2 regions of the uncultured Zhongshania sp. genome follow, and region 2 is predicted to be linked to the other one. Evidence: riboswitches for the same ligand, from Rfam matches in the RefSeq annotation. Region 2 holds a riboswitch; the other holds the start of a gene.
What was found. Region 2 has a riboswitch for thiamine pyrophosphate ahead of thiC (phosphomethylpyrimidine synthase ThiC). Riboswitches for the same ligand answer to the same signal wherever they lie in the genome.

Region 1: another riboswitch for thiamine pyrophosphate. It lies ahead of AAC007_RS15575 (TonB-dependent receptor); the one in region 2 lies ahead of thiC (phosphomethylpyrimidine synthase ThiC).

What each region holds. Positions count from the first base shown of each region.
Region 1 covers NZ_CAXBHN010000026.1:21,329-31,241, forward strand. Annotated here, with positions in the region: gene leuA (2-isopropylmalate synthase) at 1-499, shown strand, start outside; gene AAC007_RS15545 (sigma-70 family RNA polymerase sigma factor) at 586-1,161, opposite strand; gene AAC007_RS15550 (hypothetical protein) at 1,154-1,993, opposite strand; gene AAC007_RS15555 (von Willebrand factor type A domain-containing protein) at 1,993-3,789, opposite strand; gene AAC007_RS15560 (choline kinase family protein) at 3,884-4,741, opposite strand; gene pnuC (nicotinamide riboside transporter PnuC) at 4,780-5,406, opposite strand; gene AAC007_RS15570 (YkoF family thiamine/hydroxymethylpyrimidine-binding protein) at 5,399-5,662, opposite strand; gene AAC007_RS15575 (TonB-dependent receptor) at 5,672-7,828, opposite strand; TPP riboswitch at 7,879-7,994, opposite strand; gene AAC007_RS15580 (hypothetical protein) at 8,079-8,327, shown strand; gene AAC007_RS15585 (MoaD/ThiS family protein) at 8,333-8,611, shown strand; gene AAC007_RS15590 (DUF2802 domain-containing protein) at 8,967-9,419, opposite strand; gene AAC007_RS15595 (RNA polymerase sigma factor FliA) at 9,484-9,913, opposite strand, start outside.
Region 2 covers NZ_CAXBHN010000023.1:27,834-37,746, forward strand. Annotated here, with positions in the region: gene AAC007_RS14980 (hypothetical protein) at 77-379, shown strand; gene AAC007_RS14985 (TIGR03619 family F420-dependent LLM class oxidoreductase) at 510-1,340, opposite strand; gene AAC007_RS14990 (glutathione S-transferase family protein) at 1,507-2,145, opposite strand; gene AAC007_RS14995 (thiazole synthase) at 2,257-3,072, opposite strand; gene thiS (sulfur carrier protein ThiS) at 3,176-3,391, opposite strand; gene thiO (glycine oxidase ThiO) at 3,567-4,673, opposite strand; gene thiC (phosphomethylpyrimidine synthase ThiC) at 4,677-6,590, opposite strand; TPP riboswitch at 6,702-6,810, opposite strand; gene purT (formate-dependent phosphoribosylglycinamide formyltransferase) at 6,900-8,096, opposite strand; gene AAC007_RS15020 (phosphatidylglycerophosphatase A) at 8,134-8,610, opposite strand; gene thiL (thiamine-phosphate kinase) at 8,629-9,597, opposite strand; gene nusB (transcription antitermination factor NusB) at 9,616-9,913, opposite strand, start outside.

The sequences.
Region 1 (9,913 bases), on a different contig from region 2:
GCGCTGGCTGCAAATCGATGCCAGCCGCATGGTGCAAGCGCGCGCAGAAGAGATTTCGGGCGAAGTGACGTCGGCGCAAATATGGGAATTGTTCGACGCTCACTATTTGCAGGCGCACAAAGATATTCGGATTGAAAACTTTTCTGTGAGCCAGGACAACACAGAGAATGCCGGCCAAGACGTATTGAGCCTCAGCTTTAAAAATCAATCCGGCAGCACTGTTTTAAAAGGTCATGGCGATGGCGCCATCAGCGCACTGGTTGATGCATGGCAAAATGAGTACGGCGACAAGATTGAGATCTTGGACTATCGCGAACACGCCTTGGGCAGCGGCACAGATTCCCAGGCTATCGCCTATGTTCATTTGTCGATTAACAACCAACGCTATATCGGCATAGCAAAACATCGCGATGTCATTTCGGCCTCGTTGCAAGCGGTACTCAATGCCTCGGTGCAGGCTGCATCGAATAGCGCAGAAGCCGAACGGTTAGCAAGTTAGTTCACGCTGTAAAAACCAAAAAGCCGCACTGAATTTTCCAGTGCGGCTTTTTTGCTTAGCCATCATTAACCACCGTAAATTGAGAGTTAGTTTGTCAGACACTTCTCTATATAGACGCGCAACTTGCGCTTGATTTGACTCATAAATTCGCGGGTCGCGCCGTAGCTGCGGCCAAGCAGTTCCGACACCGCACGAAGATCTAATTCATCGTCCATTACCCATGACAAGGCTTGCGCTCCGTCCGGATGGTCGCGGGTGAAAGCTGACATTTGCCCTTCAATACAGGCCTTTAATCTGCCCTCATCGTAGCTGTCGTTTTCATAGTGTCCGGCGTCAAACACAGCATCATTACCATCCACATACTCGGTAGCTTTGCCTGAACTGCGATAGCGATCAGCCAGCTTAGATCGAACCACCGACCACACCCAACCACGCCCCTGCCCCATCGCGGTAAAGTTTTCTGCACGGGCGATTAAGGATATAAAAATGTCGTGAAGAACATCTTCAGCCTCGTGTAATGGCACGCCCCGAAGTTTAAGGAATTGGGTCACTTTTTGAGCAAAAGCTATGTAGAGCTGGGTGACGGCTCGCTTGCGGGTATCGCCGCCTTGCTGCAGGTCAATAATAAGCGCATCGACATCCGCATTGCTTAAATTAGTCATCGCTAATAATGACCTCAATGTTAAGCTCTACGTCTATCGGCCACTCACCATCCTTCGACGCCTCAGGCAGCTTCGCTAACCATTGCGCCTTTGCTGCTTCGTCATAAAGAACAAGTATCCAAGAACCCTCTTGATCGCCTTTAGTGAGTGAAAGCACCTCTGGATTCAACGCCAATAACGCCTGCCATTGAACTGGATTTAAAGTCAGCCTTACTGGATGTGCTGCATTCTCAACCTCTGACGCCATATCCCTTATAAGCCTGGACTCTGCCATGTCTGCCGCAAATCCCTGAACGCGATATTCGCTTAGAGCTTGCTGTTTAGGCGGCGAAGAGAGCGCCTGTGGCTTAGCCGGCGCGGCCATAGCGGGTGATTCTTCGGCCTCTGCGCGACCAGCAATCTCGCTCTGCATCGTCGCTTCGCGCTCCTCGGCGATCATCGCATCGCTAAATGCGGGCGATGCCTTTTTAGCTGATTCAACCTTGCTAAAGCGCGCTTCTGACTCTTGCAGTGCAGCTTCATGTAAAGGCTTATCAATCACTCCAAAGTTAATAACCAGGCTGACACCTACAAGCAAGACCGCCGCGTAGCCAACAAATTGCAGACGCCTGGAACGAGGTAACGATCGTGATGGCGTGGCAGTTTTATCGTAAAGACCTTCACTGGCAAGACGCTGATGCAATCGCTTAAGGGCAAGTTCATCTGCTTGTCCAGGTGAACCCGCCGCCCGCAAACCCGAGCGAACGGCCTCCATAACCGCCCGCTCTTTTGGGGATTCGCATGCGGCGGGGTCCGCCAGCCGCTTTAGCCAGTTTTCAATATCGTCTGCCATTACTCTTGCGCCAGCACCATCGGAGTGAGTCGTTCAATCAGTTGAATAAATTCCGCACGCTTAGCGTCAGCCTGCTTAAAGGTGACCGCCTTGGCACGGTGTAAAACACCCTGCAGACTTGACGATCCCGCATGCTCAGACTCAGATAATAGCAGACTCAATTCAGCCACCGCAGACGCCCACTGTAAATCGACGCTCGCCGCCTCGATAGCTTTAGCTTTGGTGGTCATCAGGTGATCAAACTCAATACCTTTGTCACCGTCGGGCTGCTTGTAGCGCAACTTCACATAAGCCAGTTCCATATCCTTGCTGCCGGCTGGGAGACTGGTTTGATAGCGGCGCTCAATATCAGGCGTCTCACCGGTGCCTGCGGGAATAATCTCGTAAAGTGCGACCACCGAGTGTCCGGCGCCAATTTCGCCAGAGTCCTTTTTATCGTCCCGAAAATCCTCCGCATTCATTACCCGGGATTCATAACCCAGCAAACGATACTGCGCAACCGCAGCGGGATTAAATTCAATCTGTACTTTGACATCTTTGGCCGCGATATGCAGAGTGCGAGTTAACTCCGATCCAAATAGCCGCTGCGCCTCTATGTCGGAATCTAAATAATGCGCTACACCGTTGCCAGCCTCGGCGAGCACCTGCATCTTAGCGTCTTGGTAATTGCCGCTGCCCATGCCAATCACACTCAGAAAAACGCCACTTTCGCGCTGTTTCTCAATCATCGACTTCAGCTCACCGTCACTACTCACACCCACATTAAAATCGCCATCGGTGGCCAATATAACGAGATTAGTCGCGTTTTTATCGTACTGCTTGCGGGCAACATCGTAGGCCAACTGAATGCCTGCACCACCCGCCGTCGAACCGCCCGCGCTGAGATTGGCCAGAGCTTGATGAATTCGCTCACTCTCCGTTACAGGTGTTGGTGCCAACACCAATCCCGCGCTGCCTGCATAAGTCACAATCGCGACCTGATCCTGGGGCTTTAGGTTTGCCAGTAATGTCTGAAAACTGCGAATCAACAGCGGCAATTTATCACTGCTATTCATTGATCCTGATGTGTCCAGCAAGAAGGTAATCCGTGCGCCTTTATCACTGCTTGCGGTCACATCGCTGGCTTTTACACCGATCATTGCTAGACGATGCTTCGGGTTCCAGGGCGCAACGGCGTAATCAGACATAACAGATATCGGATGGCCATCACTGGGCTGAGGGAAGTTGTAGTCAAAATAATTAACCATTTCCTCTAAGCGCACGCTTGATGGCAGCGGCACGCCACCTTGATTGATTTGGCGGCGTACATTTGAATAGCTCGCTGAATCCACCTCTAAGCCAAAAGTCGATAATGGCGACAGCGCAACGGACAAAAACCGATTTTCGTTTTTGGCGGCGTAATTTTCTCGATCAAGTGGTGCTGGCTGCGGCGCAAGCTGGGGCGCAATATGTCGCGTCATCATCGACATTGCCTGACCAGAAACTATATGCCGCTGCTCCATCAAATCGTAGGCCTCACTCTCCATTTTCGCCTTAGCAGCAGGCTTTGCGATGCTCGGCTTCACTGCAGAGTAATTGCCTGCTGCTGGTGCGTCAGCTGGCGGCTGACTTGCATAGTCGTTGAGCGCAAGCGGATCAACTTCGTTTATCGCGTGGGACTCAGTCCCAGCAGTAAGTTTTATATCGCTGACGTCAACGTCGCGGAAAGTGGAAAAGGCGTAAATTACACCTATCACCGCCAGCATTAAGCTGAGTGTAAGACTGAATTTGAGTTTTGAAATATGGGTATACGACATGGCCATTCTCCTTGGTTTTTAGCGCGGTCATAGCTATAAACGCATGGGAGAAGCAATTGTCAGGAAGAAATAGTCATTATTTTTTAAATAAGCCCTACCAGGCTTCAATGTTATGAATTTGCTCAACAATATCGTGAGCCGTTTCTGCATTAGCCATTCGCCCGCTCGACCACTGCACGGCGTACCACAACACCGTTAAATATCGATAGATAACCCGCCAATGACGCAGTCGCTGCCAGTCAGTGTCAGTCACCGGGCGCGCCAAATACTCGGTCATCAATAGCTGTTGCTGCCATTCGTTCAAACCGTGGCCGTCTATCACCACGGCCAGCTCGTAAAAAGCGTCGCCCATCGCCGCGTATTCCCAATCAATGGCATATAGTTGACCATCATCTGCAACAATTAAATTTTCCAGTAACAAATCGTTGTGACAAAGATAAACACCGTCACTAAGTGCCGTCGCACGCTCAATATGCGAATTCACCTGTTCCGCTAAAGCGCGCAATTCAGGCGTAAACTCCGCTTTTGAATCTATCGCTCGCCAATAGCTAGCCACTTTCTTATGTACATCTAAGTGTGACGCTACAGGCGGAAGTGCATGAATACGTCGCAACATAGCCGCCAACGAGACCAAGCCAGCCTCATTCGCTTGCCAGTGCTGCCCCCCCACAAAATGGCTTACCACATACTGATGATTGGCATCGTAATGAACCAAAGGCGCGCATAGTTCAGCGCGATGCGCCAGCGCAAGGACCTCAGCTTCGGTGGCTCGGTCTAAATTCAGTGCCTCACTAATTGCTGAGTTCAAGCGCAACACCATGTCACCGTCACTTGCACTAATTAAGTAGCTTTTATTTGTTAAACCTCCCAACAAAGGCTTAAGGCATTGGGGCTTGGTTTTACTCCAAAGCGTCCAATCCTCGGGGATAATGTCTGCCAATGAACAACTCATAGCCAGGTCTTCACAACAATGTAGCTATAATAAAATGTTTACGCAGTAGTAGCGGCCAAACGCTCACGCTGATAAATCCTATTCCACTGAAAAAAGCCAATCACGACTAGGACGACATACAAAACAAATAACAGCGCAGTTAAATACAACTCACGATCTATATACAAATACACCGACGCCCCATCTATGACAATCCAGTAAATCCAGTTTTCCAGCACCTTGCGAGTGACCATATACGTTGTGACCACCGCACCCCAGGTAGTAAAGGAATCCAAATACGGCAACTCGGCGTGGGTGTTGTTGGAGAGCACATAACCAAACACCAGCGTTAACACGCCTACTGCACTAAAAACCAACAGATGGGTTCGCAGCGACCAGCAGTGAATTTGCAACTCCTGCCCCTCACTGCCTTTGCGCCACTGCCACCAGCCATACACCGCCATCGCCAAATAGAAAATCTGCAGTGCTGACTCCATTAGCAAGCTCACATCCCAGAACAGAAAGATGTAAATTGAGGTGCTAATAAACGCGGCATACCAGCAAAGGCTATTTTCCCGCATAGCAAGTATCAGATAAGCAAGAGCCAGCGCTACCGCGCCAAGCTCCCACCAGGACATGGCCGCGAGCGCACCCGTTATCGCACTCGCAAACTGCTCGTCAAACATCGCTGGCCACTGGGCTTAAATCGCCATCGATAAACTTGCAGACAAAAATAGCGCGGCCAAATTGTTCGTAAGACAAACGTATTTCTTTTTTTAATACATCCATAACCACGTCGTAATCACCAAACACCTGCGTACTCATGGTATTGGTCAGCACCTTCAAAGCCGGATGGGTATTCAGGCGATCAATAAAATTCTGGATCGCGGGAATAAATTCATCTTTAAGCGGGTACATGCTTATTTCAACAGAAAGCTTCATGTCATCTCCTTAAAAGGTGTAGTTTGCAGACACGCCAAACACTCTTGGATCGCCAAACTGATAGTAGGCCTCAGGCGCATAACCATTGGCCGGGTTATTGCCAAAGGCATTACTAAAGTAAAAACCACGGGTTTCGTAGTCTTTATCTGTCAAATTGCGGCCCCACACAGACACATCCCAGTTGCTGGCGTAGTACGTTAGACGCGCATTAAACAATTCATAGTGGCTAGATTTTTCATTGTGGCTGTTAGAGAAATAGAACTCGTCCTTGCCTTCTACTTCAAGCCGCAAGACTAGGTTAGGCATCAACGACACTTCACTGCCCACAAAGAATTGGTAATTAGGTGCATGAGCCACTTCCCTGCCACCTAAGTTTACTGGCGATAAAGGAACGCCGTTGTTGTCATCTTTGGCGTTAACGTGGGATTTGCTGACAAAATCCTCAAACTCCGCACTCAGCACACCTGCTGCCGCAAAGAAGCGCAAGGAGTCACTGGCAAGGTAATTTAATTCCACTTCAAGACCCGTGGTTTCGCCGCCCGCCGCATTGGCAAGAAAATCATCGAAGGAGAAATTAGCAGGGTCAAAAATGGATTGTTTTGCCTGCACATCGCTGCGGTCCTGATAAAACACCGCCACCTGGGCTTGTAAGCGGCGGTCTAACCAAGCCCCTTTTACGCCGACTTCGTAATTGATCATGCTCTCGGTATCGAATTCAAACAGATCGGGAGTAATATCCGAGTTGCTCGCAGACGCAGAAATAATTCGACCGTTCACCCCGCCCGCCTTATAGCCGCGAGAGATGGTTCCATAGAACAGCGTGCTGTCGGTGTGACGGTATTCCAAGGTCAGGTTACCACCCCACAGGTCCTCGTCTTTATCTGAGCTCACCGCCAAGGAGTCGCTGTAATCGGCATTGCGCTGCTCAAAACGCAAGCCAGTCACTAAACTCAGCTTGTCGTTTAACGCCGTTTGTAGCTGGCCATAAACGGCATGGTTCTCAGTGTTAAATTCGCTGCTGAAGTTAGCATTGCGATCCAGATCTACATCTTCCTCACGTATATACGCGCCAACCACCCAACTGGTGCTTCCGTTAAACAGCATAGATGCGTCGTTTGAGATAAACCGAACATCGGCAGTGATATTGTTTCTATCCCGCAAATAGCTATCGGTCGAGACGTACTCGTCAGGATGAAATCCCACATAGCTCCAGTCTTCATCGTAGCTGTATTCAGATTCAGAGCTAGCTGCACTCAATACCGCCTCAAGGTTAAACCATGCACTACCAGACCATTGCGTAATAATCGACCCTGCAAAGGTTTCCTGGCTGTCTTTGCCGGGTTCATCAGATTGGGTTTTACGATTTTGGTATAGAGAAAAGGCGTCATAGCCATTATCCGCATCCAAATACAGCAGATTAAAATCTAGCTGCAAAGTATCGCTGGCAGCGAATCTCAACTTACTGCGCAGCACAGACTCATCTATATTATTAACGTCGTCTTTATTTAAAAATACGTTCTCGATGTAGCCATCGGACTGCTGATTCTTCAGAGCTACACGGTAGCCAAGACGTTCACTCAATGGCCCGCTGGCGACCACGCCCAGGGTTTTACCGTTGTAATCGGCGACCTCGGCCGACACTTTCAAAAAAGTATCTGCGCTCGGCGCATTGCTGCTCATACTGATCAAACCGGCCAAGGCGTTAGCGCCGTAGACGGTTCCCTGTGGACCGCGCAACACCTCTACTTGGCCAATATCCAGTGTGCTAGCAGCCAAGCCCAAACCACTGAAATCAATACCATCAATGATCAAACCCACCGACGGACTCACCGGATCAATAAACTGGCTGCGCTCGCCAATACCGCGGATCTGAAAGAAACGCCCGCGCGAGGCGCCGCTAGAAAAATTCACATTGGGAGCAAGGTTTAATAGCTGCTCAATATTATTGGCGCCCCGCGCCTCAATCGTGGCGGCATCAAACACGCTAACCGTCGCGGCCAAATCCAGCAAACTGCTATCTCTAAACTGGCTGGTCACCACCACCTCTTCAGGTGTAATGGCACGTTTGGCGACGTCAGAACTGGCGGCATAAGCAGTGCTCGCTGTGACGAAGCAGGCAAAGCCAACAGACCAAAGAGTGGGTTTTGAGGTAAATAAAGGATTCATGGTTCTCTCATAAATAACAAAATAAGAGACCCGGCACGCGCTAGAAGAGGATGTGAAACTGCACCTATTCCTACGCCGGTATTAACCGGATCAGGTTCAAGGGTTTGCAGTTCAGACTTGTTCAAGTCCTCCGCATCTCAGGCCGCAGCCACCCCTTAGGTTTTCGGGTGCGACTATATCAGATATTCCGGCGGATAATAAAGACGGACGCACCGCGTGGGTGGTACCCGCCGTCGCCGACTCCGAACGCATGGCAATCGATGGCGGCTTGTTTGTGGCGCGAACGACAGATGGCGGCGAGTCCTGGCAAACCTTTCGTGATGGGCTTCCTCAGCAAAATGCCTACGACATTGTATTACGGCACGGACTAGACGTGGCCGATGATGTTGTGTGTTTTGCCAGCACGACCGGCAATGTCTATCTGTCGGAAGACCGTGGCGAGCACTGGCAGTGTCTTGCCAATAATTTGCCACCGGTCTATTCCGTGAGGTTTGCTTAATCGCCATGGCTAGCGTTGAAATGACCCGCCATTTATTTCGATTCTTTCCGCAGTTACAGGATCAAAAAATCACTGTGCCCGCCGGATCAGTGGCGAATGTTATCCAAGCGGTAGAGTCGATGGCACCGGGCTTTAGTCACTATGTTCTAGATGAGCGCGGCGCCCTGCGCCGCCATGTTAATTTAAGCATTAACGACAGCATTGTGATTGACCGAAAAACGCTTTCAGATCGCGTGCCCGAAGACGGAACTCTTTTTATTTTTCAAGCGCTGAGCGGCGGCTGATCCGTCGGACTATAGCGATCATAGGTTCGGAGTCAGAGTAAAACTAACGCACTCAGTGAGTCTAAAGGACCAAATCGAAGTGCCGCAGTTACCCCTTTGAGCTCGCCGAGCATCGAATAGATTTAATGGTAAGGCTCCTGGCGAGGACTGTCTGAGCGAAGCGAGTTCCGCAGCGTTTTACCATTAAATTTAGTCGACGCGCAGGGAACCCGAAGGGCGAGTGAGTGGGGTGTGCTTTTCTTGCCTACTTCTTTTTCACATAAAAAGAAGTAGGTCGCCCAGCTGGGCGAAAAAATCGATACCAGAAGAAATATAATTAAAAAATAGCGCCGCAGATGCTCAGCTCAGCGCACCCTCAATGCGCTTTTTTGGACAAGGCCATAATCAAATCTGCTTCACCGGCAGTGATGCCGCAGCGCTGGGCTAATTCGGGTGCCGCGACTCCCTGCCCGGCCATTACGCTCACTTGTTGATAGAAACGCCTGTCTTTTTTGTCAGCGTCGCTGCGTTGCTGGCGCTCACCGAGCATTTCTAAATATTCTTCCAGCGCAGAAACCCGCTCGCCGAGTATGGCCATGGCGGAATTCTGCAGTTCAATTTTGCGTTCAAGTGCGATCACTACGGCATCTGCGTTTTGGGTTTGCATCGCTTCACTACTCGCCTGATCCCTACGACGCGCTTTACGCATATACACTAACAGGCCAATGCCCACTAAGCTGAGCACCAAACCCAGCATCGACGCCTCTGATAAATTCTGACACCATTCAATAAACTTCATGGGGAATTCAAGATAGTCATAAGTAGTCATTGCCGTTTCTTCCTGTTAATCCTTAGTCTGCCGCGTTTTGCAGCGCTATTCTTTGTTTCTGGATCTATGCCGCAGTCCACTCGCTTAGCCTGCCTTTTAGGCGGACGATGGCTTGGCTGTGGATTTGGCACACCCGTGATTCGCTGACCTCCATGACCTCACCTATTTCTTTAAGGTTGAGGCCATTCTCGTAGTACAGCGCCATCACTAATTTCTCTCGCTCTGGCAAGGCATTTATCTGACTGGCCAACGCGCTTTGAAAATCGTCTTCTAATACATTTTCGAGTGGCGCGTAGCGGTCATCACCGCCGCCGACTTCAATTGTGTCGTGCTCGCCTTCGCTCATTTGATCCAGGCTAAACAAACGCACCGAGCTGGTATCGCGCAAAAGCTCATGGTATTCGTCCAGGGAAATCGACATTTCCTCGGCGATTTCATTGCCACTGGCTTCCCGCCCCAGCCGACTTTCGACTTTGCGGACTGCTTCGCTCATT
Region 2 (9,913 bases):
AGGCGAATGCCTTTGGGGTTTGCGAAGTGCGGTGTAATTCCTAGTTGCTTTTGTTCAATATCCGATTTTGGACTTTTTGCTTCAGATATCTGCGAACCTTGGTTTCGCCCTGCTGGGCGACTCACTTTCTTTTTGCTTGCCAAAAAAGAAAGTAAGCAAAGAAAAAGGGCACCCTGCACCACCGTCGATGGCAAAAAGCGCCATCGATGCCCTCCGCGCTTCGCAAGTAACGGCGCGGGAAAAACTCGCCTTCGGCTCAAACAATTTCCCGCTTAACCCGTTACTTGCTGCAGTGCTCAGCGGTGTTGAAGGGACGTTGGTGTATTCTCCGAGTGTTGCGGTGACAATTATCGCCTTCACGGTGCTGAGAATTCTTTAGTATCTTGCCATACTCGGACACGACCGAGTATCCAGATGAGCAAGGCGAATGCATTTAACGTCAGACGTCCGACCGCCGACGTCCGACGCACCCAGGCGCAGGCCTTTGGTTTTACAAAGCGCGATGCGGCTTATAACTGCGCAATGATTTTAGAGTATTGCTCAATCATGGGCATGACGATCTCTGGCTTATTCCAATTTTGCATGCCGACACCAATATTACAGCGAGCCACCCCGCAGTCTCGGTAGTGCTTGAGTAAATCAGGCGTTATCTCGCCCATCACCACCAAGGTAATCTCTACTGCGTCGGGATCGCGACCAAAGTCACTTACCTGTTTACGAAAATCTTTAATAGCGGCACCGACGTCCGGCAACACCACATCCACGGGCATCCAGCCGTCTGCCCACTGCGCAGTGTGACGCACACCCAGCGGCCCCATCGCACCAAATATCATCTTTGGAATGTGCAGGGGTTTTGGCTCAAACCACACCGGGTCAAAATCAATGAATTCACCGTGATACTCTGGCGCCTCGTCCTTAAACAGGGCTCTCGTTGCCGCCACAGTTTCTTTCATCGCCAAATAGCGGCGCTGCCAAGGCAGGCTTGTTACATTCTCAAACTCTTCCTGATTCCAGCCCACGCCAGTGCCAATAATAACTCGGCCACCAGATAGCCGATCCAGTGTGGCAATGGTTTTGGCCTGGGAAAATAGCTCACGCTCCATCAGCAGCGCAATGCCAGTGCCCAGCTTTAATCGCGTGGTCGACGACGCCGCCGCCATCAGCGAAATATAAGGATCCATCATTTCCTTGTACGGCTCGGGTAACTCACCGCCCGGCGGGTAAGCTGTTGTTCTACAGCGTGGAATATGACTGTGCTCGCCATACCACAGGGACTCAAAACCGGCGTCCTCCAATGTTTTCGCGAGTTGTGCCGGTTCTTGATCGTTGACAGTGTTCATGGAACTAAAGCCGAGATGCATATTATCGCCTCTTACTATTTTCATTATTTTGTAAGAGTGTAATTCACTGCCATATCAGCCGACATACTTCACTTTGATGAGGGAGTAGCTCCCTCAACAAGCCCGAGGATGGTCGAGTCACGTAAAACGGGAGTAAGCAACAACATCACGCCTTAAAAATCGCCTCCGCTTTTGACCACGCTGGCCGCGCGCGCAGGCGATTTAAGTAAGCCTGAATAGCTGGATAAGGTAAAAACGCCTTGCCCGTCTCGTCGCCGGCTTGCGCAAATAAGGGTGACTCCAACATCATCAAAGGAAACGCGACCATAATATCGGCTCCGGAAAAGTCCCCGGCAATATAATCCCGCTCGCCGAGAATATTATTCATGTAAGTGAACACGGTTTTAAACTCGCCGTCGCAAAAGGCTTTTAAGCCCGGCGCATCACTCGCCGTCATCACACTTAACATATTAATAAATATCGGCGTCATCAATGTCGACTCGGCGGCATGCATCCAGTGTAAATAATCAATATAGGCTGGCGTACCTTTCGCTGGCCTTAAACGCCCCTCACCATAATTTTCTAGAAGATACTCAACAATCGCACCGGATTCAGGAATTGTCTGGCCCTTGTCTTCAATTACAGGCGCCTTACCCATCGGACTGACATCCCATAGCGACTGCGGTGAACGAAACGTTTCCGCATTGCGAGTATGGGTCACCAACTCATATTGTAAACCCAATTCTTCGGCCAACCAGATGCTGCGATCTGAACGAGACATACCTAGATGATGAATTTTGAGCATAAGATCCTCTGCTATTGTTATGTATTTTTAGTCTAAGCCACGCCAAGATTGGCGAACTGCGCGTAACGACGTTTACGCAGACAGCCTGTGTTCGGATTTAAAATCGCCGTTTCACTGCTGATGCCAAAACGGCATCCCTAAGGTCGGCGTCGACGGCGATGCCGTCTGGCGCTCTGGCATCGCTCCCGCTAGGGCAGCTTGGCGACCGGCCTCAATCGCGTGCTTAAATGCGCTGGCCATCAAAACCGGATTACCCGCCTGCGCAATCGCAGTATTCAACAGTATCCCGTTGTAACCCAGCTCCAAGGCTTGTACCGCGTGAGATGGTTTGCCAATGCCGGCATCCACAATTAATGGCAACTCGGGAATACGGTCACGAATAGTCTGCAAATTATAAGGGTTCATCAAACCGCGTCCGGTTCCGATGGGCGAGCCCCAAGGCATTAAAACTTGGCAACCGACATCTCGCAGTCGCTGGCAAATCACTAGATCATCGGTGCAGTAGGGAAACACCTTAAAACCAAGTTTAATTAATTGCTCAGCAGCCGCGACCGTAGCAAGAGGATCGGGCTGTAGATTGTAATCATCGCCGACAACTTCTAGCTTCAACCAGTCTGTTTCAAATAATTCCCGCGACATCTGCGCTAAGGTCACCGCTTCTTTGGCGTTATGGCAGCCAGCGGTATTTGGCAGCATGGTTTTCCTTAACTCTTTGAGCTGGCGCCAGAATGATTCGCCACCACCCTGCTCTGGAGACTGGCGGCGCAGAGACACGGTAACAATTTCCGCGCCGGACTCGGTGATTGCATCGCGCATAATGGCAGGCGATGGATATAACGCACTACCTATTAGCAGACGGCTATTGAATGTTTGACCGTAAAGGGTCCAGGTATCGCGGGTCATAGTGGCTGTTGCTGGCATCTTCATTTTGAAACTCTAGGTTATTGGCCGGACGCCGGAAGTCTAAGGTCTAATGTGAAAACCGTGCTTATCGTCAGACACCTGACTTCGGACATCCGACATCGCATCATCACCCTCCCTGCACCGGCGCTAGCACATCCACTTTGTCGCCATGTTCCAAGCAGTAACTTTTATACTGCGAACGCGGCACAAAGCTTTGATTCACTGCGATTGCGACCTTCCCCGCTTCAAAACCCCAGATCGTTAATAACTGAGCTAGGGGCTGATCTGGGGCGCAATCTCTGCTTTCATTATTTACACTGACGGTAATAATTGATGTCGTCATTTTAGTACTCTGTATCACCGGCCGGACGTTGGAAGACTGACGTCAGACGTAAAACCACCTATATCGCCCGACATCGGACGGCATCGTATCCCCTAACTACCGAGCTGAACGCTTGATGGGAGACGGTAAACGCAGAACCGCAGATGCAAGTAGCCTTTGCATCTGCCATCACCCGTCAAGCATATCGCTGCCCGACTCCCGGCTTCCCCAGCATCGCCAAGGCCGATTCAAGCACATGAGGACTGAGTAAATAGCCGTGCCGATAAAGTCCATTCACCACCAACAAGCCATCTGCACATTTTATTTCTGGCAAATTATCTGGCATCGCCGGTCGACAGTGAGCGTAGGCGTGCAGTACGGTCGCCTCGGCAAAACCACTGTGTACGCTATAAAGCGCCGACATGAGTTCAAGGCTAGAGCGCACCGTGACTGGCTTCATCGATTCACTTTCAATTTCCGTCGCGCCAATCACATAGCGATTTCCGGCGCGCGGGGAGATATATAATTTATAGCGCGGGTGCATGAGACGAATGGGGCGTTGCAGATTTACTTCCGGTGCGTGTACCCACAGCACTTCACCACGAACACCGCGCAAATTTGGCAGCTGTACTTTCGCGCCCATGCCTCGGCTATCGATAGCCCAATCAAACGAATAGTCTTCGTTTGCCAAGCGAATCTTCCCAGCATCAACGCTCAGCACTTCGCTAAACTCCCGCCACTTGCCACCGAGCTTGCTAATCGCTGTTTCCAAGGAAATGAGCAAGGCCTCGTTATCGAGATACGCCTCTTCCGCCAAAAACAATCCGCCGTGGTATCGCTCTGCCAACTCTGGCTCTAACTCGGCTAATCGGCGCCGATCAATCCGCTCAATAAATTCGTCGCAGTCTTGCACCTTGCCGCGCAGCTGTTGCTCAAAATGGTTTAAGCTGGATTCATCTAATTTATGCGCCACCACCACGCTGCCCTTGTTGCCAAAATCAACGTGCTGCCCGGTTATCTCCGCCAAGGCAGCCAATTCCTGGGGCCACCATGCCAAGGCCATTCGCCCCCAATCAAAAACGCAGCGCTCAGCGCTAACTACTTCGCTATAGGGCGCCAACATAGATGCCGCAACCTTAGCCGCACTGAGTTCAGCGGCGCGACTACCGCGCTCGAATAGGGTTACCTGGTGGCCACGCTGCAGCAACTTCCACGCAAGCAAGCGACCAAGCAAGCCAGCGCCGGCGATACCAATGCTTTGAGTGTCTGACGTCTGGGGTCGGACGTCGGATGCAGAGATCACGCGCTAAACCTCAGACGCCCGACCCGAAAGATATATCTCGCTTCCCAACTCTTTAAACTCTGCGGACTTTTTCTGCATTTCTAATTCCAAATCATCTGATTCAAGTTTGGCGGCGTAGTCACGCACGTCCTGGGTAATTTTCATTGAGCAGAATTTTGGCCCGCACATGGAACAAAAATGTGCGACCTTGGCAGATTCTTTGGGCAGGGTTTCATCGTGATATGAGCGCGCTGTGTCCGGGTCTAAACCAAGATTAAATTGATCTTCCCAACGGAATTCAAAACGCGCTTTACTCAAGGCGTTGTCGCGCAGCTGAGACCCCGGATGACCTTTGGCTAAATCAGCTGCGTGCGCGGCGATCTTGTAGGTAATGATGCCGGTTTTGACATCGTCTTTATTGGGCAAACCCAAGTGTTCTTTGGGGGTGACATAGCAGAGCATCGCACAGCCGTACCAGCCGATCTGGGCCGCACCAATACCGGAAGTAATGTGATCGTAGCCCGGCGCAATATCTGTCGTCAGTGGCCCAAGCGTGTAGAACGGCGCTTCGTCGCAATGCTTTAACTGCTCGGTCATATTTTCATGAATCATTTGCATGGGAACATGGCCCGGCCCTTCGATCATCACCTGCACGTCGTGCTCCCAGGCGCGCTTGGTCAATTCACCTAGGGTACGCAACTCACCAAACTGCGCTTCGTCATTGGCATCGGCTACTGAGCCCGGACGCAGACCATCCCCCAGGGAAAATGACACATCGTAGGCCTTCATAATTTCGCAGATATCATCGAAATGGGTATAAAGAAAATTTTCTTTGTGATGTGACAAACACCACTTCGCCATAATCGAGCCACCGCGAGATACTATGCCGGTCACCCGCTTCGCGGTCAGCGGCACATAACGCAGCAAGACACCGGCATGGATCGTGAAATAATCCACACCCTGCTCAGCTTGCTCAATTAAAGTGTCCCGGAAGATTTCCCAAGTTAAATCTTCGGCAACGCCATCCACTTTTTCAAGGGCCTGATAGATAGGCACGGTACCAACCGGCACCGGTGAGTTGCGTACGATCCACTCCCGGGTTTCGTGAATATTCTTGCCGGTGGATAAGTCCATCATGGTGTCCGCACCCCAACGAATACCCCACGTCAATTTAGCAACTTCTTCTTCAATAGAAGAACCCAAGGCCGAGTTGCCAATATTGCCGTTCACTTTCACTAGAAAATTACGGCCAATAATCATCGGTTCTAATTCAGGGTGATTGATATTGGCTGGAATAATGGCGCGGCCACGGGCAACTTCATCGCGTACAAATTCCGGCGTGATTTCTTTGGGAATACTGGCACCAAAAGCATTGCCGGGATGCTGATAACCCAGCTCCCCCGGCTGCTCGCCCGCTTCACGCGCCGCAGCCAAAGCCATATTTTCACGGATGGCAATGTATTCCATTTCCGGCGTAATAATACCGCGGCGGGCGTAATACATTTGACTCACATTCTTGCCCGCCAGCGCGCGGCGAGGCTTGCGCTTTAGGTCGAAACGCAGTTGCTGAAGATTCAAATCTGCTGCGCGCTTGCGGCTGTATTCTGAGCTGTCGCCAGCAAGCAATTCAGTATCCTCGCGGTCGAGAATCCACTGATCCCGAATGGGCACGAGACCTTTGCGAATATCGATATTTGCTTTGGGGTCAGTGTAGGCACCAGAGGTATCGTAAACCCGCACTGGCGGATTTGGCTCCAAACGCGTGCTGCCATCGGCGGCTTGTACCGGGGTTGAGGTAAGCTTAATTTCGCGCATCGGCACCTGAATGTCGGCGCGACTTCCCTGCATATAAATTTTTGAGGAACCCGGTAAGGGCTCTACAGAAGCATCGTCAACTTTGGCGGTATCACGCAATAATGGATATTCAGATGAACTCATATTCTTTCCCCTTTTTGCCAAAACGCACGCAGCGTTAAGCAATAGCGTTGAACGATAACGCCAAATAGGGATTAGATCGGCTCTAGGATTACCACGACGCAGGGAAAGCCCTGCAGAGAAGATCTTGTTTCCTACGCTGGCATTATCCAGATCAGGTAATACGGGATTCGAAAACGATCTCAGCCTATGCGCTTACGCGCGGGCACCCCGACAAGAGTTAAGAAGTGTAGGCGCTAAAAATACGAATAACAAGCCAGTACGCGTATTGATTTCGCCAAAAATATAAAAACTTAATTTATAAAATGCTACTTATAAAGTCACTATCACAGCACCCGCCACCGCGAGCGCTTTTGCGCGGGCCTCTTCAATATCTGCGCCGCGGGCTAAACCTACTCCCATGCGACGCTTACCACTCACCTCCGGTTTACCGAATAAGCGCAGCTGGGTATCTGGCGCCTCTAAAGCGTATTCAAGATTACCAAACGACACGCGCCTAGACTCGCCCTCGACCAATATTACCGCCGAGGCAGAGGGACCACATTGCTGAATATTGGGAATCGGCAAGCCGAGAATGGCGCGGGCGTGCAGGGCAAATTCGGATAGATCTTGGGAGATAAGCGTCACTAAGCCTGTATCGTGAGGTCGCGGCGACACTTCGCTAAAAATGACGTCGTCGCCTTTTACAAATAGCTCAACACCAAATAAACCCCAGCCACCGAGGGCTGTGGTTACCTGCTTAGCGATGTCTTGTGAGCGCTGCAATGCTTTTTCCGACATCGGCTGTGGCTGCCAAGACTCCTGATAATCGCCGTCTTTTTGCAAGTGACCGATGGGTGCGCAATAGCTTGTCGCGGTATCGTCACTGCCACAGCGATGGCGAATTGTTAATAAGGTAATTTCGTAATCGAAATCAACAAAGCCTTCGACGATAACCCTGCCAGCGCCTGCTCGCCCACCTTCCTGCGCATAGCTCCAGGCGGCGTCAACTTCCGTCAATCGTCTTACTAAACTTTGCCCCTTACCCGACGAACTCATAATGGGTTTCACTACACATGGCAAGCCAATCTCGGCGATAGCGGCGTCGAATTCGTCTTTGCTATCTGCAAAGCGATAGCTAGAGGTTGGTAATTCCAGCTTTTCTGCCACTAGGCGACGGATGCCTTCGCGGTTCATAGTGAGCTGTGCAGCGCGGGCGGTGGGCACCACATTAAATCCTTCACGCTCTAGTTCGACGAGGGTATCGGTGGCGATCGCTTCAATTTCCGGCACGATATAATCTGGTTTTTCTAACTCTATAATGCGGCGTAACTCGGCACCGTCTAACATCGAAAACGTGTAACTGCGATCGGCAACCTGCATCGCAGGTGCATTTTCATAGCGATCGCAGGCGATCACTTCCACACCCAGACGCTGTAGTTCAATAGCGACTTCCTTGCCAAGTTCGCCCGCGCCACAAAGTAATACCTTGCAGGCACTATCACTAAACGGAGTTCCTAAGGTGACCATAATATTCCTCTTGAAATTTCACTCGCTATCGAGTTTATCAGCTCAAAACAAAGCACAGTTGCAATACTAAAAATGCATAAACACCGGCGAGTACATCGTCGATCATAATACCAAAACCGCCGTGGACTTTTGCGTCCAACACCCGGATCGGCCAGGGCTTCCAAATATCAAATAAACGAAATAGCGCGAAACCGAGGGCTATCCAAAATATATTCACAGGGACTAAAAATAAAGCAATCCACAAGCCGACAAACTCATCCCAAACGATGCCGCCGTGGTCGTGAACACCTAATGCTTTTGCCGTTTCGCCACAAAAATATACGCCTGCTGCGAATGCTAAAATTAATACAATGATATAATTTGCCGGCGATAAAAATTGCAACACATACCAAAATGGCAGCGCCGCAAGCGTACCGAAGGTTCCCGGTGCCTTTGTCGCTAAACCGCTGCCAAAACCGACAGAAAGTAAGTGCACTGGGTTTTTTAATAATGTCACTGGAATTTTTGTTGCCATATTTTATGTAAGCCAGTTTTAAAAATGTTGGTAGCCACCGCGAGGTGAATACAAATTTTGTTGCGCGTCATAGCAGCGCAAACCACTGCCAGCTTCTATATAACCAACTTCGGTAAGCGCCAAATTCAAGCTCGCACTTAAGACCTCAACGTCCGCACGGCGCGATGCCGGCACGGTAAAGCACAACTCATAATCATCGCCGCCACTGAGTGCAGAATCAATCGCGCCACCGTGTTTTATCAGCGCCGCCGACAGTGGCAGATCTTGCAGCCGTAGCACAGCCGCAACACCACTGGCTTTTAAAATATGGCCTAAATCTGCAACGAGGCCGTCTGAAATATCGATGGCTGCGGTAGCGAGATTTCGCAGTTTTTGCCCTAGCGCTAAACGCGGTGCAGGAGTGTGATAGCGCGTTAAAAGCTCGCGCTGGTAGGGCTGTAAGTCCGAGGACTGCGTATCTAAAAACGCCAGGGCCGCGTTGGCATCACCCACGTTGCCCGACACAAAAACAATATCGCCGACTTGCGCGCCATTTCGCAATAATGCTTGCCCAGAAGGGGCCGAACCCATTACTTGAATGCTCATGCACAGTGGCCCACGGGTGGTATCGCCACCTACCAAGACCACCGCATATTCACTGGCGGCCTCTGCCAATGCTGCAGAAAATTCCGCCAGCCAAACTTCGTCAACCTCTGACAGTGTTAGCGCCAACGTAAACGCTAGTGGAGTCGCTCCACTGGCAGCCAAATCGCTCACACACACAGCAAGTGCTCGTCGCGCGAGCAAGGCGGGAGAATAGCTCTTTGGGAAATGAACCGTTTCAACTAAGGTGTCGACCGAAAGCAGTAACTCTTCACCGGCGGGAATGGCTAGCACTGCACAATCATCGCCAATACCACAGCGAATAGTGTTTGCGTTAGTACCAGAAATTTGTCCGGCACCTTCGCGAAAATAACGGTGAATTATATCGAATTCAGATGCCGGCATAGGTATGTTCGTCGCAGATTATTCTGCGTTTTTCGGCGCGCTAGGCTTGGCGGTCTTGCCCTTTTCTGCAGCCACTTCAACCGCGCGACACTCCACCGCAACCCGGTCTAGCACGCCATTTAGATAGCGGTAACCATCGGTGGCGCCAAAACGCTTACCCAAATTAATAGTTTCATTGATGGCGACTTTATAGGGCACATCAATACGACGCAGAAGCTCATAGGAGCCCATGCGCAACAAGCACAACTCAATAGGATCCAGGTCCGTTAATTTTCGATCTAAATGCTTTTCGAACAGACCATGCAATGCCGTTAGT